2 regions of the Labrys monachus genome follow, and region 1 is predicted to be linked to the other one. Evidence: riboswitches for the same ligand, from Rfam matches in the RefSeq annotation. Region 1 holds a riboswitch; the other holds the start of a gene.
The links. A riboswitch is a leader RNA that binds a small molecule or an ion and turns the genes downstream of it on or off. The one in region 1 is predicted to bind cobalamin.
Positions count from the first base shown of each region.

Region 1 (7,650 bases):
ATCGTCGACCAGGTGCTGAATTTCGGCCAGCCGGAACCGATCGACGTCCGCGTCTCCGGACCGGACCAGGGCTTCGCCTGGGGCCTGGCGACCAAGCTGGTGCACGACCTTGAGGCCGTTCCCGGCGTCGTCGACGCCCATGTCTTCCAGGTGCCGGACGCCCCCGCCCTCGGCATCGACATCGACCGCACGCTGGCGACCGAGTTCGGCCTGGACCAGCGGACGATGGCGGGCGACATGCTGGTGACCACCAATTCCAGCGCCCAGACCACGCCGAATTTCTGGATCGATCCGCACAATGCCGTGAGCTACCCCCTGGTCGTGCAGATGCCGACCTACCGCATCGATTCCACGCAGGCGCTGCGAACCATGCCCGTGACCTCGCAAACCGGCGCCCACGGCACCGAACTGCTGACGAATGTCGCCCATTTCCGGCGCGACGCCACCCCGATGGCCCTGTCGCAATACAATCTGCGGCCGGTCTTCGACGTCAACGCCGACGTGCAGGGACGCGACCTCGCATCCGTCGCCGCCGACATCGACAGGGTGATCGCGGCGGACCGGCCTCCGTCGGCCAAGGCGACGACCGTCACGCTCGGCGGCCAGATCGAGACGATGCGCCAGAGCTATTCGGGCCTGTTCGGCGGCATGGCGCTGGCGGTGGTGCTGGTCTACTTCCTGCTGGCGATCAACTTCCAGAGCTGGGTGGACCCGGTCATCGTCCTCATCGCCGTCCCCTTCGCCCTCAGCGGGGTGATGTGGATGCTGTTCCTGACGCAGACCCATCTCAGCGTGCCCGCCCTGATGGGCACGCTGATGTGCATCGGCCTGACGACCGCCAACAGCATCCTCATCGTCGCCTTCGCCAACCAGCGCATGGAGGCGGGCGACAGCGCCTGGCTCGCCGCCGAAATCGCCGGCTTCACGCGCATGCGCCCGGTGCTGATGACGGCCGGCGCCATGGTCCTCGGCATGATCCCGATGGCGCTGGGCGTCGGCGAAGGCGGCGAGCAGAACGCGCCGCTCGCCCGCGCCGTCATCGGCGGCCTGCTCTTCGCGACATTCGCCACCCTCATCCTCGTTCCAACCCTGTATCGGATCCTTCGCCATGCCCGTCAGTGAGAAAGCGGAAGTGCAGACCCGACCGGAGGCCGTCGTCGCCGCGGATCCGGAAGCCCACGGCTTCGCCGCTTCGGCCGGTCACGGGGCCTCCCCTTCGGGGACGCGCCGGAAATTCATGATCACCGGCAGCGTCGTCGGCCTCGTCCTCATCGGCTGCTTCTCGCTGGTCAGCCATCTCAAGGCGCGCGAGGAGGACGAATTGGCCCGGGCCACGGCGCAGGTGAATGCGGAGCCGCCGACCGTCGACGTCCTCACGGTCGGACGATCCTCGCCGACCTTTCCCCTCGTGCTTCCCGGGGAAACCCAGGGCTGGTACGAAAGCGTCATCTATGCCCGCGTCAACGGATATGTCGCCGACTGGGCCGCCAATATCGGCGACAAGGTGCGCAGGGGCCAGGTGCTCGCGACGATCGAGACGCCCGACCTCGACGCCCAGCTGACGGCGGCGCAAGCCAGGCTCACGGCGGCGCAGGCGCTCGTCGTCTCGCGCCAGAGCGACGTCGTCTTCGCGACGGCGACCTATGAGCGCTGGAAGAATTCGCCGACGGGCGTCGTTTCCGAGCAGGAGCGCGAGGAGAAGAAGGCGGCTTGCGACAATGCGGTGGCCCAGCTCAAGGAGGCGCAGGCGCAGGTCGGCCTCGCGCGGGCCGACGTCGACCGCTACACCACACTGACCGAATTCAAGAAGGTGATCGCCCCCTATGACGGCACGATCACGCAGCGCCACATCGATATCGGCAATCTGGTGACCGCGGGCAGCGCGGCGAGCACAACACCGCTCTACCGCATCGTGAAGGACGATCCGATCCGGGTCTTCGTCGACGTCCCCCAAAGCGAGGCGCAGGACATCCGGAACGGGCAGCCGGCCGAGATCCGCACCAGCGCGTCGGCCGGCCGGGTTTTCCGCGGCACCGTCGCGCGCACGGCCGCTTCGATCGACCAGAAGACGCGCACGCTGCGGGTGGAAGTGGACATCCCGAATGCCGACCACGCCCTCGTCTCCGGGCTCTATGTGAGCGTGACCTTCAGGGTGCCGTCGGACGGCGCCGCGCAGCTTCCCGCCGCTGCGCTGATCTTCCGCTCCGGCGGCGCCGAGGTCGCCATGATCGGCAAGCGGAGCGACGTCGAATTCCGTAACGTCACGATCTCCCGGGACGACGGCGCGACGGTGGATGTGAGCTCCGGCGTGTCGGTCGGCGACAAGATCGCGCTCAATGTCGGCAACCAGATCGCCGACGGTGCGATCGTCCGGACCCACGCGCTCCCCGGCGCCGTGACGACCGCTTCGACGGGCCGGTGATCCATGTTCAAGATCATCCGAGATGCCGGCCGCCTCCTCATGGGGTCGGCGGCCCTGACCTGCCTCGCGGGCTGCGCCGTCGGCCCCGACTACCATCCCGCCCTGATGGCGGTCCCCAGCCGCTTCGCCGCGGCCGGGCTGCAGGCGGGCGGCCCGATGCGGGAAGCGCCTGTCGACCCGGCGAAATGGTGGCTGACGCTGCATGACCGCGAGCTCGATTCGCTTGTCGCCCGCGCCCTCGCCGGCAATACCGACCTCGAGATCGCCCTCGACCGCATGCAGGAAGCGCGGACGCAGGAGGCGGTCGTGCTGGGAAGTGCGCTGCCGAGCGCCGGCTTCAGCGCGGGCGCGGCGCGCGGCACCGGCACCGACCTCGCCAGCGGCCGCGCCGCCTCTGCCCTCGTCGCCGCCGAAACGCGGCGGCAGTCGAAGCAGGTCGACGGCATCGCCGGTTTCGACGGCGGCTGGGAGATCGACCTGTTCGGCCGCTACAGGCGCGAGATGGAGGCGGCGCAGGCCGACAGGCAGGCCGCCGCCGATGCCAGGCATTCCGTCCTCGTCTCGGTCGTGGCGGATGTCGCCCGGGCCTATGTCGAGATGCGCGCGGCCCAGCGGCAGGCCGATGTGGTGCGCGAGACGGCAGGCGCCCTGCGCGAATATGTCGGGCTGAACCAGCAGCAGTTCAGCCGCGGCATCAGCAACGAACTCGACTTCACCCTGGCCCAGCGCGAGCTTGCGACGGTGGAGGCCGAGAAGGGTCCGATCGAGGCCGAAATCCGGCAACAGCAATATGTCATCGCCGGACTGGTCGGGGAATTTCCGGAGACCCTGGCGAAGGAACTCCAGCGGCCCGGACCCTTCCCCCGTCTGCCGGGACGGATCCCGCTGGGCCTGCCGGCGGACCTGCTGCGCCAGCGCCCGGACATCCTGGAGGGTGAACGCGAGCTCGCCGCCGACACCGCCCAGATCGGCGTCGCGACCGCGGACCTCTTCCCGCGGCTCTTCGTGACGGCCGGCGGCGGACTGGAGGGCCGCGGCGCCGGCGTCGGCCCGAATGCCGCCAGCCTCATCTGGTCGATCGGTCCCTCGCTCAGCGTCCCCCTGCTGGATTTCGGCCGGCTCGACGCCCTCGTGCAGCAGGCGGGGCTGCAGGCGAAGGAAGCGGCGGCGCGATACCGGCAGACGGTGCTGAACGCCGTCCGCGATGTCGATGTCGCCGCCGCCGCCTATAAAGGGCAGGAGGACCGGCTCGGCGCGCTTTCCGTGGCGCTGGGCGACAGCCGCAAGGCGGTCGGGCTCGCCAACCAGCGCTTTCAGCGAGGGCTGACCGATTCGCTCAACGTCATCGACGCCGAGCGCCAGCAATATGACCTGGAAAAGCAATATGTATCGGCCCAGCAGTCCGCCGCCGAGGCCTTCATCGCGCTCTACCAGGCCTTGGGAGACGGCTGGCAGGACGACCGCGCCTTCGCAGCCCCGCCGAAGCCGCAGCCGGCGCTGGTGGCCGCCGTCCGGAGCCTGCTCGGACATGACGCCCGATGAGGGCGGTCGCCGGCATCAGCCGGGGTCGGCCTGCCCCGCTCCTGGCGCACAGGCCGCTTCGCCCAGGCCCAGCCGATCGGCCATGCCGGTCCGCATCAACGACAGCAGCGGCTCGTCCGGCAGGCTCCGGCCCCAGCCTTCGAAATGCACGACGTCCTCCGGGGGCAGGCGGCGGCGCCACCCCTTCACCTCCAGCTCGGGCCTCGTATAGGCCTCCTGCACATAGCCGAGGCAGAGATAGGCGACGAGGGTCACCCGCGGCGGGATCGCCAGGATCTGCTTCAGCCTGGCACCGTCGAGGATGCTGACCCAGCCGATGCCCACTCCCTCCGCCCGCGCGGCGAGCCAGATGTTCTGGACGGCGCAGACGGTCGAATAGGCGTCCATCGCCTTGTCGTGCGTGCGGCCGAGGACGACCGGCCCCGCCCTGTCGGGATCGCAGGTGATGCACAGATTGAGCGGCGCCTCCACGATGCCCTCCAGCTTCAGCGAGCGGTAAAGCGCCTGCTTCTCGGGCGGAAACATCGCCGCCGCCTCCGCATTGGCGGCCTCGAACAAAGCCTGCACCCGGCGGCGCGTCTCGGCGCTGCGGAGCACGAGGAAACTCCAGGGCTGCATGAACCCGACGGAGGGGGCGTGGTGGCCGGCATCGAGGATGCGGGCGAGCACCTCGTCGGGAACCGGATCGGGCCGGAACTGGCTGCGCACGTCGCGCCGCGTGAAGATGGCGCGGTAGACCGCATCGCGATCCGCGGACGAAAAGGGTGCGGAAGGCGCAAGCGCCCCGCCTGGATCATCCATCGTCATTCCCCTTGCGATGGCGATCGCCGCGCCGTCCGCGCGCGCCGATCTATCGTCTTCGGCCGGTCTCCTGACTCGGGTTCAACCCGTCCGCACGCCTTCCCCGCCTCGGCGAGTGGCTTTCATGCGGACAGTCCCCCTCACAGTGCTGGGCGCGTCACGGCATCGACCGTGTTCCCGATTCTCCCGCCGCAGCGGGCACCGAAGGCGGAGCTGCATAGCACGGATGCGGGAGGGCGCAGAAGGGGGATTGCGCGGCGAAGGCCGGTTCGGCACCCCTCCGCGACGCGCCCTCTCCTGCTTCTGTCGCCGCAGCCGGCTCGGCCGGGCAGCGACGTTCAGACGGGTTCGAGCATTCCGAGCACCGACACGGCCGCGACGGCGCCCAGGCCGAGGACGATCTCGGCGAGCGTGGCGAAGCGGATCAGGCGGACGGAACCGGAGCCTCGCCGCGCCATACGCGGCACGAGGCCGTAGCGATTGACCAGCGCCAGGCCGGTCATCGCCGCGACGGCGGCGATCTTGGCGGCGAGCAGGGCCTGGTAGGGCGACGACCAGTCGGTCGGCAGGCGGCCGAGGACGAGACAGGTGTTGACGAGGCCGGAAGCGATCGCCAAAGCGACGGCGACATGGCCCGCATTGGAGAAGCGCCGCAGGGCGAGCCCCGCCTCCGGGCGGGCGGCCGTGTCCAGCCTCGCCAAGATCGGCAGCAGCGGAACCATCGCCCCCAGCCACGCCCCGGCCGACAGGACATGAACGCCGTCGTTGGCGACATGGGCGATGCGCAGCCAGCCGTCCTGCATCACCGCGTGGCCGGTGAGCGCCACGCCGGCAAGGAGCAGGCCGGAGGCCAGCGCGACGGCTTTCCTGCGGATCCGGAGCGGGAAAAAGACCGCCGCGAAGAGCAGCGCCGCCCCCGCCGCCTGCGCCTGCCAGGCCCGGCCGACGGTGGTGTCGAACAGGACGTCGTGCAGCGTGGCGAGATCGGTGGCCGCGCTCCACCCCTCCCCGATCGTCGCCGTCTCGATCGGCAGGGCCGCGAGCGTCGTGGCGAGCGCCGCCGCGACCGCGACGATGGCCGGGATGCGCAGACGCCGCGCCACGTCGTCAGCCAGCCTGCGCGGCACGAGCACGGCCAGATAGGCGGACGCGCCCCATACCAGCATCAGCGATGCGTCATGCAGGAACCGGCAGATGTCGAGCGCGGCGTCCGGGCCGATCATGGCTTCACGGTGAACTTGTAGCTGCCATGGGTCTTGTGGCCGTCGGCGGACAGGGCATGCCAGCTGACCGTGTAGACGCCCGCGCCGAGCGTTCCCGACAGGGGAACCATCAGCGTGGCGTTCTTGTTCATCAGCATGGGTTCGCCGGTCGCCACCGCGGCCTTGCCGGGGCCGGTGACCTTCACGCCCGAAAATTTCAGATTGAGGTCCTCGCTGAAATTCAGGTCGAGTTCGGTCGGGGCGGCGGCGACCGTGCCGTCGACCGCAGGGGTGGCGGATTGGAGATGGGCATGGGCGAACGCCTGCCCGGCAAGGGCGAAAAGGGCGATGGCCGCCAGGGCGGCGCTCTGGAACGTCTTGGACATGGAATGACCTTCAGGTTGAGATCGGATCGGCCGCCGATCATCGGCTTGGATCGCGGCAGGCTCCTGCCCGCCGCGGCAGGCTCAGGCGAATGCTCGCCGGAGAGGAGGAATGGTGCGGATCGCCAGGAGATCGAAGGCGAGCATCGCCAGGACGGCGAGGCCGGTGATCGGAAAGACGATCCCCACGGCAACGGCGGCGGCCCAGAGAAAGCGGAAGACGCCGGGATCGGCCGGATAGGGCGGCACGCCCATCTTGCCCGCCGGCCGGCGCTTCCACCACATCACCACGGCGGAGACCGAAGCCAGGACGATGGAAAGGCAGGTGGCGAGCATCACCAGTTGGTTGGCGAGCCCCCATTCCATGCCCTGGTGGACATTGATGCCGAATTCGATCGCCTTGCCGACGGGGCCGTAATCCTTGAACCCGAGATCGACGATCGGCTTGCCGCTGTACTGGTCGATGTGGACGGTGCGCTCCTTCGACAGGTCACCGAAATAGATCGCGGCGGTGTAGACCCCCGTTCCGTCGGACGGCAGGGCCATCTCGAAGCCGGGCGCAAGGCCGAGGCCATGGGCGACCGCCATCGCCCGGTCGATGCCGATCGGCGCGGCGCCTGCTGCGGGCGCCGACAGGGGAACGGGGGCGTTCTCCACCGCCCAACCCGCATTGGGGAGAACGGCCTGGGTCGGCAGGGCCGATTTGGGCACGTCGTCCCAAAGCTGCGCGGGAAAACCGATGCCGAGCTTTGCCGAATAGGTGCTGAGGTTGGCGCCCCAGAAGCCCGACCACGGCATGCCCGTCAGCGCCAGGAAGAAGATGACGAGGCCCGCCAGTGCGCCGGTCACGGCGTGGACGTCGCGCCACCAGATCCGCCGGCCGGGCGTTGCACGGACCGTAAGGACGCCGCCGGACCGGCCGCGCGGCCACCACAGATAGAAGCCCGTCACCACCAGGACGAGGGCGAAGCCGGCGATCGCCTCGATGAGGCGATTGGCTAAGGTGCCGAACAATTCGAGGCTGTGGATCTTCTTGAGGAGATACATCGGCTCGCGGTCGCTGCGCATCGTAGCGAGCACGGCGCCGGTATAGGGGTTGAGATAGACCAGATGCGGGCCGTCTCCCGTCGTCACCGTCACCACGGCGGACGCGGCCGGCGAGGCGGGCTCGCCGAAGGATGTCGCCGTCGATCCCGGCAGCGCCGCGACGGCCTTCGCCACCAGCGCGCTCGGCGGCAGAGCCGGCGTGCCCGTTTCGGTGACGACGGTGCGATAGGCGAAGACGGTGTGATTGATCTCA
Region 1 is NZ_JAUSVK010000001.1:2,728,253-2,735,902, reverse strand. Features, by position in the region: gene J3R73_RS12370 (efflux RND transporter permease subunit) at 1-1,122, shown strand, start outside; gene J3R73_RS12365 (efflux RND transporter periplasmic adaptor subunit) at 1,109-2,422, shown strand; gene J3R73_RS12360 (efflux transporter outer membrane subunit) at 2,426-3,964, shown strand; gene bluB (5,6-dimethylbenzimidazole synthase) at 3,980-4,765, opposite strand; cobalamin riboswitch at 4,809-4,986, opposite strand; gene copD (copper homeostasis membrane protein CopD) at 5,104-5,988, opposite strand; gene copC (copper homeostasis periplasmic binding protein CopC) at 5,985-6,353, opposite strand; gene J3R73_RS12340 (PepSY-associated TM helix domain-containing protein) at 6,435-7,650, opposite strand, start outside.

Region 2 (7,650 bases), 2.5 Mb from region 1:
GCGACGCGTGAGCCGTCACTGACACCTGCATTGTTCTTGCCGGTGCAGTCCGATGGCGAGATGTAGACGGGGATGCCGAGTTCCTCGAACTGCTCGCGCTTGGCGACCTCGCCCTTGGGGCCGACTTGCCACAGGAACTGGGCGGTGATGAAGTCCGGTTTTTTCGACAGGACCTTCTCGAAGCTCGGATTGTCTTTGGAGAGGCGCTCGATCTTGGCGTCGACAGCCTCGTATTCCGCAAGGACGGGGGCGATCCAACGCGCCGTGCCGACCATCCGGTCGGATAAACCGAGCATGTAGAGGATTTCCGCGCTGCCCTGGCCGATGGCGACCGTACGCGAAGGAGCTTGTTTGAACGTGATCGCGTGACCGCAATTGTCGAGGGTGAGCGGATAACGGGTCGGCCCGGCGAATGCCCCAGATGACGGGAGACCGAAAAGGGCAACGGCGCTCAGGAGCGCGGAAAACCTCATGACGGTATGGATGAGCATACGGGGTCCTTTCTGTTCCGGAGAGTGATGGGCGTGCGTTGGACGAACCAGCTGCACCAAGACAGAATGTTATGTTATAACGTATCTTTTGACAACACGATCAGTCCCAGGCGAGGGTCCCGCCATTCTGGTATTCGATGACGCGGGTCTCGAAGAAGTTCTTCTCCTTCTTCAGGTCCATCGTCTCGCTCATCCACGGGAACGGATTCTCGGCCTCTCCGAAGACGAATGCGAGACCGAGCTGGGCGCAGCGGCGGTTGGTGATGAAGTGCATGTATTGCTCACAGAGCGCGGCGTTGAGGCCGAGGAAACCGCGCGGCATGGTATCCCGTCCATAGGCGGCTTCGAGTGCGGCGGCTTCTTTCAACATCCCGCGCACCTCGTCTTGGAATTGCGCCGTCCACAGATGCGGATTTTCGTGTCTGATCTGGTTGATGACGTCGATGCCGAAGTTGAGGTGGATGCTCTCGTCGCGTAGGATGTACTGATACTGCTCGGCGATGCCGACCATCTTGTTGCGTCGGCCGAGCGACAGGATCTGCGCAAACCCGGTGTAGAACCACATGCCCTCGAACACGACGTAGAAGGCGACGAGATCGCGCAGAAACTTTTGATCCGCCTGCGGCGTCCCGGTCTCGAATGTCGGATCGTCGAGGGTCTGGGTGTACTTCAGCGCCCAGGCGGCCTTGTCCGTGATGGACGGCACCTCTCGATACATGTTGAACAGCTCACCCTCATCGAGGCCGAGGCTTTCCACGATGTACTGGAAGGTGTGGGTGTGCACCGCTTCCTCGAATGCCTGGCGCAACAGATATTGCCGGCATTCGGGGTTGGTCAGGTGACGGTAAATGGCCAGTACGATGTTGTTGGCGACGAGGCTTTCCGATGCCGTGAAGAAGCCGAGGTTGCGCTTGATGGCGCGGCGCTCGTCCTCTGTCAGCCCGTCGCGCGATTTCCACAGCGAGATGTCGGCCTGCATAGAGACCTCGGTGGGCATCCAGTGGTTGTTGCAGGCGGAGAGATACTTTTCCCAGGCCCACTTGTACTTGAGCGGAAGCAGCTGATTGACGTCGGCACGGCAGTTGATCATCCGCTTCTCATCGACGCTCACGCGACCGCCGGAGCGGTCGATGTCGCCAAGGCCAGTGGCATCTCCGGTGGCATCGGCGGGCGGAGGCGCGGCAGGGCGAAGGATGGGGAAAGCGGCAGGCGGGTTCGGGTCTGACCAGTCGGGCATCGTCATGGGTCCTCGGTTAAGGCCGCTCACTGGCAGACTTCGCAGGTGGGATCATCGAGCGAGCAAGCGTTCGGCACGGTCGGGCCGTTGACTGGCGGCATCTCGACCAGGATGGGGGTGGCCGACGTGCCGCCGACCGCGACAGCGTTGAGCTTGCCGTCCGTGCCCTTCAGGGTGGACTTTTCCACATGGGTGGCGCTGAGGCCGCGCAGGTAATAGGTCGTCTTCAGACCCAGCCGCCAGGCGAGGCGATAGGCTTCGTCGAGCTTCCGGCCCGAGGGTTGGGCCATGTAGAGATTGACCGACTGGCCCTGATCGATCCATTTCTGCCGGCGCGCGGCGGCGCGGATCAGCCATCTCGGTTCGATCTCGAAGGAGGTGGCGTAGAGCGCCTTGAGATCGTCCGGCACGCGGTCGATCCCGCTGACCTTGCCGTCATAGTATTTGAGGTCGGAGACCATGACCTCGTCCCAGAGCCCGCGCGCCTTCAGGTCGCGAACAAGGCCGGCGTTCACGACGGTAAAATCGCCCGACATGTTCGCCTTGACGTAGAGATGACTGTAGGACGGCTCGATCGATTGCGAGACGCCGACGATGTTCGAGATCGTCGCGGTCGGCGCGATCGCCATGCAGTTCGAGTTGCGCATGCCCGTCGTCTTGACGCGCTGGCGCAGTCCCGCCCAGTCCTGCGTCGAGGAACGGTCGAGCTCGACATCGCCGTCGCGCGCCTCGCTGAGTATCTCCAGCGAGTCGATTGGCAGGATGCCCCTCGACCAGAGCGACCCCTCGAAGCTCGGATAGTGTCCGCGCTCGGCGGCGAGATCGACCGAAGCGGAGATGGCATAAAAGCTGATCGCCTCCATGGAGGTGTCGGCGAAGCTGACGGCTGCGTCCGAAGCCGCCGGCAGGCGCAGCGTCTGAAGCGCATCCTGGAACCCCATCAGTCCAAGCCCCACCGGGCGGTGGCGCAGGTTCGAGCGGCGCGCTTCGGGGATGGTGTAGAAATTGATGTCGACGACGTTGTCGAGCATCCGCATCGCGGTCTTCACCGTCTTCGCCAGCCGCGCCTGATCGAGCCCGTCCACCCTGACATGGGCCGCGAGGTTGACCGAGCCGAGATTGCAGACCGCGACCTCGTCGGCGGAGGTGTTCAGCGTGATCTCGGTACACAGGTTCGAGGAATGCACCACGCCGACATGGCTTTGCGGTGATCTTAGATTGCATGTGTCCTTAAAAGTAATCCAAGGGTGTCCAGTCTCGAACAGCATGGTCAGCATCTTGCGCCAGATGTCGACTGCCGCCACCCGCTTGAACACCTTGATCTCCCCGCGTCCGGCCTTCTCCTCATAGGTCTCGTAGGCCGTCTTGAACGGCTTGCCATAGAGGTCGTGCAGGTCCGGCACTTCGTCGGGCGAAAACAGGGTCCATTGCCCCCCGGCCTCCACCCGCTGCATGAACAGGTCGGGAATCCAGTTGGCGGTGTTCATGTCGTGGGTGCGGCGGCGGTCGTCGCCGGTGTTCTTCCGGAGGTCAAGGAACTCCTCGATGTCGACATGCCAGGTCTCGAGATAGGCGCAGACCGCCCCCTTGCGCTTGCCGCCCTGGTTGACCGCGATGGCGGTATCGTTGGCCACTTTCAGGAATGGCACGATACCTTGGCTCTCGCCGTTGGTGCCCTTGATGTAGGCCCCGAGGCCGCGCACCGGCGTCCAGTCATTGCCGAGCCCGCCGGAATACTTGGCGAGCAAGGCGTTGTCCTTCACCGCCTTGAAAATGCCGTCGAGGTCGTCGGCGATCGTGGTCAGGAAGCAGGAGGAGAGCTGCGGCCGGAGCGTGCCGGCGTTGAACAAGGTCGGCGTCGAGGCCATGAAATCAAAGGAGGAGAGCAGGTCGTAGAATTCGATGGCTCGCGCCTCCCTGTCGATCTCGCGCAGCGCCAGCCCCATGGCGACCCGCATGAAGAAGGCCTGGGGCAACTCGAAGCGATTTCCACGCATGTGCAGGAAGTAGCGGTCGTAGAGCGTCTGGAAGCCGAGATAATCGAACTCGAGGTCACGCGCAGGTTCGAGCGCGGCAGCAAGTCGGGCGAGGTCGAAGCGGTCGAGTTCGGGATCGAGCCGTTCGTTGGCGATGCCGGTCTTCACATAGGCGCAGAAATAGTCGCCGTAACGTTCCGCCATCTCCGCCTGCGTCGCCTGTTCCGGCCGGCCGGCGACAAAGCTCAGAGCCTCGCGGCGCAGCTTGTCGAGCAGCAGGCGGGCACTGACCTTGGAATAGTTGGGCTCGGTCTCCACCAGTGTGCGCGCCGCCAGGATGGGGGCCTGTGCCAGTTCGTCGAGCGTGATACCGTCATAGAGATTGCGTTGCGCCTCCGTGAGGACCGCGTCGGGCGAGACGCCGTCGAGCCCAGTGCAAGCCTCGCCGATGACGATTGAGAGGCGGCCGGCATCCAGTGGCACCCGTGCGCCGTCGGCGGTCCTCACATGCAGCACGACGGTGACATCACCAGCCGGATGGGCCGCGGCGAGGGCCTTCGCGCGTTCCCGCGCCCGCTCATCGCGATAGAGCACATAAGCCCGGGCGACCTTGTGATACTCCCCGCGCATCAGGGCCAGTTCCACCTGGTCCTGCACATCCTCGATATGGAAGGTCCGGCCGATGCCGGGGCGGCGGGTTAGGTTCGCCACGATCTGGTCGGTCAGCCCGGCGACGATGTCGTGGATGCGGCGGGATGCGGCGGCGGACGGCCCTTCTACGGCCAAAAACGCCTTGGTCAAGGCGACCGCGATCTTGGCGGTATCGAACGGCGTCACCGCGCCATTGCGGCGGATGAGCTGATAGCCGGGCGCGCTAGCGACCGCCTCAACGTCAGGGGCCGTCGTGTAAGGTCTGTGGTTGCCATTGTCATGGCGTTCGGCTGTAGCTGGCATCATCATCCCCGATGAATGTGGGGACGGAGAGCAGGCGGACGCGTGCCACGACACGGGAGGCACATGCCGCCCAAAGCAAGCGCCTCACCGGAACACCCCGCCCGTGGACGTACATAGTGTCGCGGCAGGTCTCCTGGCTCGCGGGTCATCATCCTTGTACGTCTTCCCAAGGCTTTGCGGCCTCAGTGACATGGCTGAACAAGAACTCGCCACTTACAGTTGCGGGGGCAGCGCCGGCCTTGCGATAGAGCGCACCGACTTCCCTCTTAGCTTCCACGTCTTAACAGACTAGGAAGAACCACGATGTCTACATTTAGTGACAATTTATGGCGCCATGTCAATAGGTGGTGAGCTGTTTTGTCGAACGGCTACGAAAACAGGTCGCATCCGCTCCGTACGCAGGAGACGAGCTCGTCACCTCGCAAACAAAAAGCGGTTCCGGTGCGCCACATTATGATCGATTTTTCGCTTGAAGGTATGTTCTCAGGTCACCACTCGTCTCTTGGGATCCAGGTTGCGAGGGTGCGACCAAAGCGCAGCAATAGGCCAATCCATCAATCGGCGACCTCGTCCAACTTCCCGTCCTTGGCCTCGAAACGCTTCTGAAACCCCGGCTGAATCAGTCCGGTGCCGGACCACTCGATCAAGGGCGTGCCGGCGGGACTTGGCTTGCGCAAATAGTTTGCCGCAGCCTTGGGATCGCCAGCTCCGGCGTAGGACGCGATGAAGGGATCTGGCGGGCTATGAGCGCTTTCTGCTCGAGACGCTGCTCAAGATGCCGGGGGGCTGCGATATCCGCAGCAACTCCGCCATCCAGACCGTGAAGGCGCAAGCGCCGCTTCCGTTGAATCATCTGCCAAAGGAAGACATCGTACAGAAGCTCTGACTTCCGACGCGGGCTTACTCCAAATCCAACGAAAAGTGCCCGTGCTGGTCCTGCGTCGAGCGATGAATAAATCTCGCGGCTCTCTCAGGCGATGGCTTGTATTGACGGATCGCTTCCGCGTCGCCGGGAGCGAAGTCTGAGGGCTGATTCGGGCGGCTCAGACAAAAAACCGGGCTCTCGAAACAGCCGATTCTTGCCCTTACTTCGCTATGGTACTCTGACGCTAAATATTTCTTGCACAAAGATAATTCCTTGCTCCCTCTGGCTCGGGAGCCGTCAGGAACCGCCAGTGCGAGGCATCGCCACCATGCGAGAACCAGACCGTATCATCCGTCTCAAAACCGTCCTCGCCAGGACCGGTCTGTCCCGATCCACGCTCTACCGCAAGATCGCCGAGGGCACGTTCCCGGCCCAGCTCAGGATCAGCACCAACGGCTCCGGCTGGCACGAATCCGACGTCGACCGATGGATCGCCGATCCCGTGAAATGGCGGCCGGGGAGCGAAGGCGGCGAGAGGCGGTGACGCAGGAGACGGCACGAACAACGGATTGGGTGTCGGCCCTCTTTTCCACGCTTGGCGCTTCATCGGGGTCGCGCGCGAGCCGGGCAGCATTCTTGGCGCTTTGGGTTCCGGCCGGGTCGAGATCTCGGCGGACGTTGCCATTATCGCGGAAGTCCCTATTCTGCACCGGAGTGGGTATCGAGCGCGAAAGACCGACAAAGTTCGGGAGTTTTGCGACAGACTTTCTTGAAAGTTTCACATGCGCATAGTGCTTACGGGTAGTTCCGGACGGGTCGGTCGGGCCATTTTCAGGGCCTTGGCGGAGCAACACAAGGTCGTTGGGGTCGATCGCTCTCCCTTTTCCACCACCCATGTCGTCGGAGACTTCGCCAGCGAAGCGCTACTATACTCCGCTTTGAAGGGCGTGGATGCCGTTATCCATACGGCTGCGCTCCATGCTCCGCATGTCGGTATTATTCCAGATGAGGAGTTTCAGCGCATCAACGTGGAGGGAACCCGACTTGTCGTAAAGGTGGCGATTGCCGCTGGCGTGAAACGGCTGATCTTCACCAGCACGACAGCCTTATATGGGCGTGCTGTTTCTCCCGGCTCATGCACATGGATAGACGAGAATACGACCCCTCTACCGAAGAGCATCTATCATCGGACGAAACTCGAAGCCGAGCGCCTTCTGGAAGGCATGGCCTGTTCTGAATTGGCCGTGCGGGTTTTGCGCATGTCCCGCAGCTTTCCGGAGCCGGGCGATGTGATGGCTACCTATCGGCTACATCGTGGGGTTGATGTTCGGGACGTGGCCGATGCCCACTTGGCCGCGCTGACGAACGGCGGGCCGCACTTCCGGCGCTATATCATCTCGGCCGCCACCCCTTTCGCAATGCAGGATTGCCCGACTTTGGCCTCGGACGCGGAATCCCTTGTCAGGCTGCGTGCACCAGCTCTTGCCGCCGAGTTCGACCGGAGAGGGTGGAGCCTCCCAAGCTCCATCGACCGCGTATATGATTCCGCTCAGGCCGAGCGTGCGCTTGGATGGCACCCCCGCTTTGGCTTTAGCGAGGTGCTGGCGCAAATGGACCGACGTAGTCTGGAAGTCTTGCCCTGCGGCTCGGTTATTAACAGGAAAGCGGAGTAGAATTTTCGCAGAGATGATGACGTCGTTCCGAAGGCAATATTTATGTGGCGTTTTCAAGGTACAAGGCAGGTGTAATGCAGGTCTCTAAGAATAACCCTCTGTGCCGTGTTGAAGATCTCATGTCGCGGAAATTCTGATTTTTGGAGACTATTAACATGGCGAAGAAAAGGATGGTCGGTTCGACCGAACTGCGCCCTTAGAACTCGCGGTTCATGATCGTCATCGCATCACCTTGTCTCGTGACCGTTTCGACCGCAATCCAACCCGCCTTCGCATAGAGCTTGGCCGCGCCGGTCGTGAAAAGCCATAGTCGGTCGATCCCCTTTTCTCTTGCCTTGGCTTCCAGTCCCTGCACAAGGCGCAAACCGTGTCCGCGTCCCCGGAACGGCTCGGCAACATACAAATCGGCCAGCCAGGGATTGAGGTTGGGTCTGATCTCCAGATCGTTCTCCGC
Region 2 is NZ_JAUSVK010000001.1:247,709-255,358, forward strand. Features, by position in the region: gene J3R73_RS01120 (ABC transporter substrate-binding protein) at 1-473, opposite strand, end outside; gene J3R73_RS01125 (ribonucleotide-diphosphate reductase subunit beta) at 592-1,728, opposite strand; gene J3R73_RS01130 (ribonucleoside-diphosphate reductase subunit alpha) at 1,755-4,658, opposite strand; cobalamin riboswitch at 4,765-4,976, opposite strand; gene J3R73_RS01140 (helix-turn-helix transcriptional regulator) at 5,852-6,067, shown strand; gene J3R73_RS01145 (NAD-dependent epimerase/dehydratase family protein) at 6,306-7,196, shown strand; gene J3R73_RS01150 (GNAT family N-acetyltransferase) at 7,393-7,650, opposite strand, start outside.
Region 2: another riboswitch for cobalamin. It lies ahead of J3R73_RS01130 (ribonucleoside-diphosphate reductase subunit alpha); the one in region 1 lies ahead of bluB (5,6-dimethylbenzimidazole synthase).